2 regions of the Brevundimonas sp. KH_058 genome follow, and region 1 is predicted to be linked to the other one. Evidence: riboswitches for the same ligand, from Rfam matches in the RefSeq annotation. Region 1 holds a riboswitch; the other holds the start of a gene.

Evidence for each region. Region 1 has a riboswitch for cobalamin ahead of metE (5-methyltetrahydropteroyltriglutamate--homocysteine S-methyltransferase). Riboswitches for the same ligand answer to the same signal wherever they lie in the genome.
Region 2: linked by a shared signal. The riboswitch ahead of AC3ISA_RS05070 (TonB-dependent receptor plug domain-containing protein) and the one ahead of metE (5-methyltetrahydropteroyltriglutamate--homocysteine S-methyltransferase) in region 1 are both predicted to bind cobalamin.

The regions. Positions count from the first base shown of each region.
Region 1 is NZ_CM174469.1:2,595,693-2,600,004, forward strand. Features, by position in the region: gene AC3ISA_RS12765 (GIN domain-containing protein) at 1-278, shown strand, start outside; gene AC3ISA_RS12770 (hypothetical protein) at 417-1,175, opposite strand; cobalamin riboswitch at 1,426-1,628, shown strand; gene metE (5-methyltetrahydropteroyltriglutamate--homocysteine S-methyltransferase) at 1,739-4,063, shown strand; gene AC3ISA_RS12780 (acyl-CoA thioesterase) at 4,060-4,312, shown strand, end outside.
Region 2 is NZ_CM174469.1:1,058,727-1,063,038, reverse strand. Features, by position in the region: gene mutS (DNA mismatch repair protein MutS) at 1-2,671, opposite strand, end outside; cobalamin riboswitch at 2,748-2,931, shown strand; gene AC3ISA_RS05070 (TonB-dependent receptor plug domain-containing protein) at 3,077-4,312, shown strand, end outside.

The sequences.
Region 1 (4,312 bases):
TGAAGGCGGCTGTGGGCGGATCGGGCAATGTGGACGTGGCCAGCGTCAACGGCCGGGGCGAGCTGTCGATCGGCGGCTCGGGCGGGGTGAACGTGCGTCAGGGCCGGATGGACAAGCTGTCGGTCGCCATCGGCGGCTCGGGCGATGTCCGCTACGGCGGCGCGACACGTGATCTGGATGTCGCCATCGCAGGATCGGGTAGCGTCCGCGTCGCCTCGGCCACAGGATCAGTGTCCCGTTCGGTCGTCGGATCGGGAACCCTGCAGATCGGGCGCTAAGACCCGTTTCTCCGCCGCGAGAGGAAAGGCCCCCGGTCGTGGAACCCCGGGGGTCTTTTTCGTGCGTGGCGTAAGCCAAGAAAAAGCCCCGGCGGATCGCTCCGCCGGGGCTCTTCGTCTTGGATCAGGCGTCGAGGATCAACGCAGGCCGAACAGCTTGGTGACGCTGCCCAGGTTGCGGCCCAGGGTGGCGCCGGCGCGGTCGCGCGATTGCAGATCGCCGCCGAAGTTGTAGCGAATGCCGACTTCGAAGGAGTCGATCGTCAGGTCTGCGTCTTCCAGCTCGGCGCGGTCATAGCCGGCGAAGACGCTGTAGGGCGTTGCAGCGAAGGCGTATTCGGCGCCGACGCCGGCCGACCAGCCGTCGGTGCTGACGCCAGCGAAGTCCACGTCCGAATAGGAGGCGCGAGCGGCCAGACGCAGGGCGGGCGTGGCGTAGAAGGCGGCTTCACCACCAACGGTCCACAGGTCCGCGTCATCGACGGTGCCGTACGACACGACGCCGGTCAGCGTGGCTTGCTGGAAGTACTTCTGGCCTTCGGCGCCGAAGGTCATCAGCGTGTCGCCACCGGCGATTTCTTCAGCGCCGACGAAACCGCCGAAACGCATGTCTTGGATGGCCTTGGTCAGGTGGACGGCGCCCGACAGGGTGGTCTCGTCGCCGAAGTCGTTGTCCGAATAGGTTCCGGCGGCGTTGAAGGTCGCGGTCCAGTCGCCAAAGGCGGGGGTGGCGACGGTGCCGGCGATTGTGGCGCCGTCCAGGTCGGCGTCAGCGCCGGGGACTTCGATCTTGGAATGGTTGTAGGCGACGCCGACCGAACCGATGGCGTCTTGAGCGAAGGCCGGAGCGGCGAACAGAGCGGCGGCGGCGGCCGAGGCGAGGAGGATCGTCTTCATTTTCTTTTGTCCTTAGCAGTCTGTGCCCGGATGGGGGTCCAGGGAGGGCGGCTGCTATCAGGATGTGTCGAAGCTGAGCAATAAACCGCCGTTACATAAATGTCTTGAAACTGTCGTGTGGCGGATCAGTCACGCCTTGTGGTTAGAATATGTCAGTTCGGGGTGTTTCCTGGGGCAAGCGGTTAACAGCGCCAATCCCATAAACATATAAGCATATCCTTATGTCTATTGACGGTCGCGCTTGGTTGATGCCATGTGACGGGGTCGTGGTCTGCACGCGCTCCTCGGGGTGCGTGGAGCTAAGAGGGAAGCCGGTGTGAAACCGGCGCTGCCCCCGCAACTGTAAGCGGCGAGTCGAGGGTCCATCTCGTGTCACTGGCGTTCGCGCCGGGAAGGCAGGGCCCGAGGCGTCGACCCGTGAGCCAGGAGACCTGCCCCGACAGATAACGTCCTCCGGCGGGGTGCCCGGTCAGGCCGCATGCGCGCCGCCGGACCCATTGCGTCCGCGTCGGCGTCCGCGCGACCCTGTCCGAAACCTGGCCACAACACAGGTTTCGAATGTCATGACCCGCCACACCGTACAGGTCGCCACCCTCGGCTTTCCCCGCATTGGCCCCAAGAGGGAGCTGAAGACTGCGCTTGAGGCGCATTGGGCGGGAAAGATCGATGCGGAGACGCTGCTCTCCACCGCCGCCGAGCTGCGCGGCCTGACCTGGGCGCGGCAACGCGACCTGGGGGCCGACATCGTGCCGTCCAACGACTTCTCTCTGTATGACCAGGTGCTGGATCTGACGGCCATGGTCGGGGCCGTGCCTGCGGCCTATGGCTGGAGCGGCGAAAGCGTCGACCTGGCGACCTATTTCGCCATGGCGCGCGGGTCGCGCGGCGACGCCCAAGTCTGCGAGCACGGTCACGTTCATGGCGGCGGCGAAGGCGTGCCCGCCATGGAGATGACCAAGTGGTTCGACACCAACTACCATTATCTGGCGCCCGAGTTCACGGCGGACCAGACATTCCGCCTGGGGTCGACCAAGGCGCTGGACGAATATCTGGAAGCCAGGGCGCAGGGGATCGAGACCCGGCCGGTGCTGCTGGGGCCAGTGTCCTATCTGTTGCTGGGCAAGACGCGGGGCGAGGCCTTCGATGTGCTGAGCCTGCTGCCGCGCCTGTTGCCGGTCTATGCCGAGGTGCTGCGCTCGCTGGCGCGGGCGGGGGCGACCTGGGTGCAGTTGGACGAGCCCTGCCTGGTCACCGACCTGAGTGACGAGGCCAAGGCGGCCTATGACCACGCCTATCGCGTGCTGACGGACGTGACGCCGCCGATCAAGGTGATGCTGACAACCTATTTCGGGGCGTTGGGCGACAATCTGGAGACGGCGTTGAAGCTGCCGGTGCAGGGACTGCACATCGATCTGGTGCGCGCGCCGGAACAGTTGTCGCAGGTGGCGTCGGCGGCGCGGGCCGATCAGGTGCTGTCGCTGGGCGTCATCGACGGGCGCAATGTGTGGAAGGCCGATCTGAACGCGGTGCTGGACCGGGTCGAGCCGTTGGTGGCCGCCGGGCGTCAGGTGGTGATCGCGCCGTCCTGCTCGCTGCTGCACACGCCCATCGATCTGGAGCGGGAAGCGGCGCTGGATGCGGAGATCAAGGACTGGCTGGCGTTCGCGGTGCAGAAGGTTGGCGAACTGGCGATCCTGGCGCGGGCGCTGAACGAAGGCCGGGCGGCGGTGAAGGCCGAGCTGGACGCCTCGACCGCGTCGGTCGCGTCGCGCCGCACCTCGCCGCGCATCAATGATCCCAGGGTTCAGGCGCGGGCGGCCGATGCCGATCCGGCGCTGGCGAACCGCAGCTCCAGCTTCGAGATCCGGCGCGGGGTGCAGCAGCGGCGGTTGAACCTGCCGGCCTATCCGACCACCACCATCGGCTCGTTCCCGCAGACCTCAGAGGTCCGCAAGGCGCGGGCCGACCACGGCAAGGGCGTCATCGACGACGCGGCCTATGCCCGGTTCCTGCGTGAAGAGACCGCGCGGACGGTGAAGTGGCAGGAGGACCTAGGGCTGGACGTGCTGGTCCACGGCGAGTTCGAGCGCAACGACATGGTCCAGTATTTCGGCGAGCAGCTGTCGGGCTTTGCTTTCACCAAGGCGGCCTGGGTGCAGTCGTATGGTTCGCGCTGCGTGCGGCCACCGATCGTCTATGGCGACGTGTCCCGGCCCAGGCCGATGACGGTGGAATGGTGGCGTTACGCCCAATCCCTGACCGATCGGCCGATGAAGGGAATGCTGACCGGGCCGGTGACGATCCTGAACTGGTCCTTCGTGCGCGACGACCAGCCGCGCAGCACCACCTGCCGCCAGATCGCCTTCGCCATCCGCGACGAGGTGACGGACTTGGAGACGGCGGGCGCTGCCGTGATCCAGATCGACGAGGCGGCCCTGCGCGAAGGCCTGCCGCTGCGTCGTGCGGACTGGGCGGGGTATCTGGAGTGGGCGGTGGAGAGCTTCCGCATCACGGCGTCAGGCGTGCGGGACGAGACCCAGATCCACACCCACATGTGCTATTCCGAGTTCAACGACATCATCCAGTCCATCGGGGCCATGGATGCGGACGTCATCTCCATCGAGACCTCGCGGTCGCGGATGGAGCTGCTCGACGCCTTCTCCGACTATCGCTATCCGGCCGAGATCGGGCCGGGCGTCTATGACATCCACTCGCCGCGCGTGCCGTCGGTGGAGGAGATGGCGGCCCTGCTGACCGCGGCGGCGGGCAAGTTGCCGGCGGATCGGCTGTGGGTGAACCCCGACTGCGGGCTGAAGACGCGGGGTTGGCCCGAGACCGAGGCGGCGCTGACGAACATGGTGTCGGCCGCGAAAGCTGCACGAGCTTGAGCGTCACGCTGATAGATATGGTGTTCCCTGGCGACGCCAATCACCACGGGACATTGTTCGGGGGCGTCGGTCTGGCGCACCTGGACAAGGTCGCCTTCCTGGCCGCTGCGCGTCACGCGCGGCGGCCGACCGTGACGGCCGGATGCGAGCGGATCGACTTCGCCGCGCCCGCCCGGATCGGCGAAATGGTCGAGGCGACGGGCAAGGTCGTGCGCGTCGGCCGCACGTCGATGGGCGTGGAGGTCGAGC
Region 2 (4,312 bases), 1.5 Mb from region 1:
ACAAGGCTTCCAGCGCCTCGCGGGGGCTGAGGGCGTCGGGATCGACGTCCTGCATGGCCTTCTCCAGAGGCGAAGGGCCGCGCATCGGCTCCGGCTCGGCGACGGCGAAAAGCGGCAGGTCGTCCAGGCGAGCGGCGGCGGCCTTTTCACCTTCCAGCCGGTTCAACACCGAGCGGGCGCGCGCGACGACGGAGGCGGGGACGCCGGCCAGTTTGGCGACCTGGACGCCATACGAACGGTCGGCCGCGCCGGGCGCAGCCTCGTGCAGGAAGACCAGTGCGCCGTTCCACTCGCGCGCGACCATGGACAGGTTGCAGACGTGATCCAGCCGCGTCTCCAGCTGGGCCAGTTCATGATAATGGGTGGCGAACAGGGTGCGGGCGCGGTTGGTCTCGTGCAGGGCCTCGGCCGTGGCCCAGGCGATGGCCAGGCCGTCATAGGTGGCGGTGCCGCGCCCGATCTCGTCCAGAACGACGAAGCTCTTGTGCGTCGCCTGGGTCAGGATGGCGGCGGTCTCGACCATCTCCATCATGAAGGTGGAGCGGCCGCGCGCCAGGTCGTCGCCGGCGCCGACGCGACTGAACAGCCGATCCACGACGCCCAGCCGCATCGACCGGGCGGGCACGAAGGCGCCGGCCTGGGCGAGGATGACCAGCAGGGCGTTCTGGCGCAGGAAGGTGGACTTACCGGCCATGTTCGGGCCGGTGACGATGGCGAGGCGCGATCCGTCCTGTCCCGATCCGTCCAGCCGGGCGTTGTTGGGTGTGTAGGGCGATCCTTGCGCCTTGACCGCCGCCTCGACGACGGGGTGGCGGCCGGCCTCGACGCAGAATGTCAGTGTGTCGTCCACCACGGGCCGGGTCGCGCCGACCTCCTGCGCCCATTCGGACAAGGCGGCATGGGCGTCCAGTTCGGCTAAAGCCTCTGCCACCGCCTGCAGCGGCTGGGCCAGGCGGGCGGCCTCGCGGCGCCAGCCCTCGAAGGTCTCGCCTTCTATGGCCAGGGCGCGGTGACCGGCCTGGCTGATCCTGGCGTCCAGTTCGGACAGTTCGACCGTGGTGAACCGGACCTGGTTCGCCAGGGTCTGACGGTGGATGAAAGGGCTGTCGGGACCGGCGCGGAACAGGGGCTCCGCCGCCTTGGCCGAGGTTTCCAGGAAATAGCCGAGGACGGCGTTGTGCTTGACCTTGAAGGGCACGCCGGATTCGGCGACGGCGCGCGCTTCCAGATCGGCGACGACGCGGCGGCTGTCGTCGCGCAGGGTGCGGGCGGCGTCCAGTTCGGGGCGATAGTCGGGGCGCACATAGCCGCCGTCGCGCGCCAGGTGCGAGGGCTCGTCCACGAGGCCGTCGATCAGATCGGCCTTCAGCCGCGACACGTCGGCAGACAGGGTCAGCCGGTCGAGCGCCGAGGCGATGCGACGCGGCTGGCCGGTCAGGGGATCGAGCTGGCCCCCCGACTGGCCGACAAACAGGCCGGCGACGCCCTCCGCGATCGACAGGCCGATGCGCACGGCCGCCAGGTCGCGCGGGCCGCCCCGACCCAGGGCCAGCCGCCCGACGGCGCGGGCGATGTCCGACGACGCCTTCAGCGCCTCGCGCAGGTCGCGCCTGAGCTCGCGCCGCTCCAGCAGCCATTCGACGGCGTCGAGCTGTTCGTTGATCGCGAGCGGATCGCGCAGGGGGCGAGCGATCCGTTCGGCCAAAGCCCGCGCCCCGCCCGAGGTGACGGTGCGGTCGATGCAGGCGAGCAGCGAGCCCTCGCGCTCGCCGCGCTGGGTGCGGTCGATCTCCAGACTGGTTCGCGTCGCCGGGTCGATGGCGAGAAAGCCGCTCTCGCCCAGACGGCGCGGCGGGGCCAGGGCGGGAACCTTGCCGGCCTGGGTCGTCTCCAGATAGGCGGCGATCAGGCCCAGCGCCGAGACCTCGGCCTCCTCGAAGGCGCCGAAGCCGTCCAGCGCGGAGACGCCGTAAAGCCGTTCGACCCGCACGCGTGCGGCCTGCGGCTCGGCGATGGCGCTGGCCAGCGCCTGGACCACGCCGCCCGAACCATCCAGCGCATCTCGCGTGGCCTCGTCCGAATACATCAGGTCGGTCACCAGAACCTCGGACGGTCGGAAGGCGGCGAGGGCCGCGCCCAGGTCTTCGATAGAACAGGCGACGGAATCGACGGCGCCGGACGACAGTTCGACCACGGCGACCGCCGCCCGGCCCTTGCGCACCGCGACCGCCGCCAGGCGATTGGCGCCGCGCGCGTCCAGCAGCGAATCCTCGGTCAGGGTGCCGGCCGTCACCACCCGGACCACGCCGCGATGGACCACGGCCTTGCCGCCGCGCTTCTTGGCCTCGGCGGGGTCTTCCAGCTGTTCGCAGATGGCGACCTTGTGGCCCATGCGGATCAGGCGGGCGAGGTAGCCCTCCATCGAATTGACCGGCACCCCGGCCATGGGGATGTCCTCGCCCTGGTGCTTGCCTCGCTTGGTTAGGGCGATGCCCAGGGCGGCGGCCGCGACCTCGGCGTCCTTGAAGAACAGCTCGTAGAAGTCGCCCATGCGGAAGAAGAGGATGGCGTCCGGCTGACCCGCCTTGGCCGTCAGATATTGCGCCATGAACGGCGTGGCACCCTCCAGCGAAGCGGCGATTTCGGGCGGGTGGGTGACGGGCGCGTTCATGTGGCGACAGGGTGACGGATCGCGCCCGGCGGCTCAAGGCCGTTGAACGGCCCTTGCACAGGCTTGTCGCCCCTGCGATAGGCCGCGCCAGGCGGTTTAGGGAACACGGTGAGACACCGTGGCTGTGCCCGCAACTGTAGGCGGCGAGAGCGTCGTCCGTCCGGGGTCTGATCACCTCGGCGCCACTGGGAAACTGGGAAGGCGAGGACGGCGTTTTTTGACCCGCAAGCCAGGAAACCTGGCCGCCAACGTCGCTCGTCGCTGTCCGGGACCAGGCAGAGGCGCGGGACTATCTCGTCGCAGCGACCCGACCTTGCGCCGTCCAGACCCTCGGTCTGGCGGGTCGGCTCGCTTTGAACGGTCTCTCGCGCGCATTCGCGGGACCGGAAACGGGGATCTCGCTCAATGAAGCGTTCCATTCTTCTCTCGACGGCCGCGATCGCGGCCGCCTTCGCCGCACCCGCATTTGCTGACGACACGACCCAGCTTGACGAAGTCGTCGTCACCGCCACCCGCATCCCGGCCATTGTCGCCGACACGCCCGGCGCCCGCGTCATCGACGGCGCGACCATCGAAAAGCGCGGCGCGATCTTCGCCGCCGACATCCTGGCCGACGTGCCGGGTCTGTCGGTGACGCGCTCGGGCGCTTTTGGAGGAGTCGCCCAGGTCCGCATGCGCGGCGCGACGCCCGGCAAGACCCTGGTCCTGGTCGATGGCGCGCCGGTCAACGATGCGGCCGAGCCCAACGGCGCCTATGACTTCTCCAGTTTCGAGCTGGCCGACATCGAGCGCATCGAGGTGCTCAGCGGCCCGCAGTCGTCGCTGTGGGGCTCCGACGCCATCGGCGGCGTGATTGCCTTCACGACGAAGGAGATCGACGGCGTGCGCGCCGAGGCCGAGGCCGGCAGTTTCGACACCGTGCGCGGCCGTCTGTCGGCCGGCGTCGCCAATGAGACCTACGCCTTCAGCGCCTATGTTTCGCGCTTCGACACCGACGGCATCTCCGCCGCCGATAAGGCCGACGGCAATCCCGAGACGGACGGTTTCCGCAGCACGACCCTGGGCGCCAAGGGGCGTTACGTCCTGTCCGATGCGGTCAAGATCGACGGCTCGGTGCGCTGGAACAAGTCGAAGGCCGACATCGACGGCTTCCCGGCGCCGACCTTCTCGCTGGCCGACACCGACGACACCCAGGAAAGCGAGCAATGGTCGGGCTTTGGCCGGGTGACCGCCAACGCGTTCGGCCTGAACCATCAGTTCAGCGTCTCGGCGTCGGACATCGACCGCAGCTCGGTAAGCGGCGGCTTCGGCTCGACCTTCACCGGCGACCGCCAGGCCTATCGCTGGCAGGCGGACGGCAAGGCGCAGGACGTGGACTATGCATTCGGCGTTGAGCGCAACGAGGCCTCGGCCGACCTGTCGTCGGGCCGGTCGCGCGAACTGGCGATCACCTCGGTTTTCGGCGTGGCCAAATACGATGTCGGGGCGCTGAACCTGACCGGCGGCCTACGTTACGACGACACCGACGACTTCGGCTCCAAGACGACGGGCCGGGTTTCGGCCGCCTATGATCTGGCCGGTGGTTTCATCCTGTCGGGCGCATACGGCACCGGCTTCAAGTCGCCGACCGTCAGCCAGGCG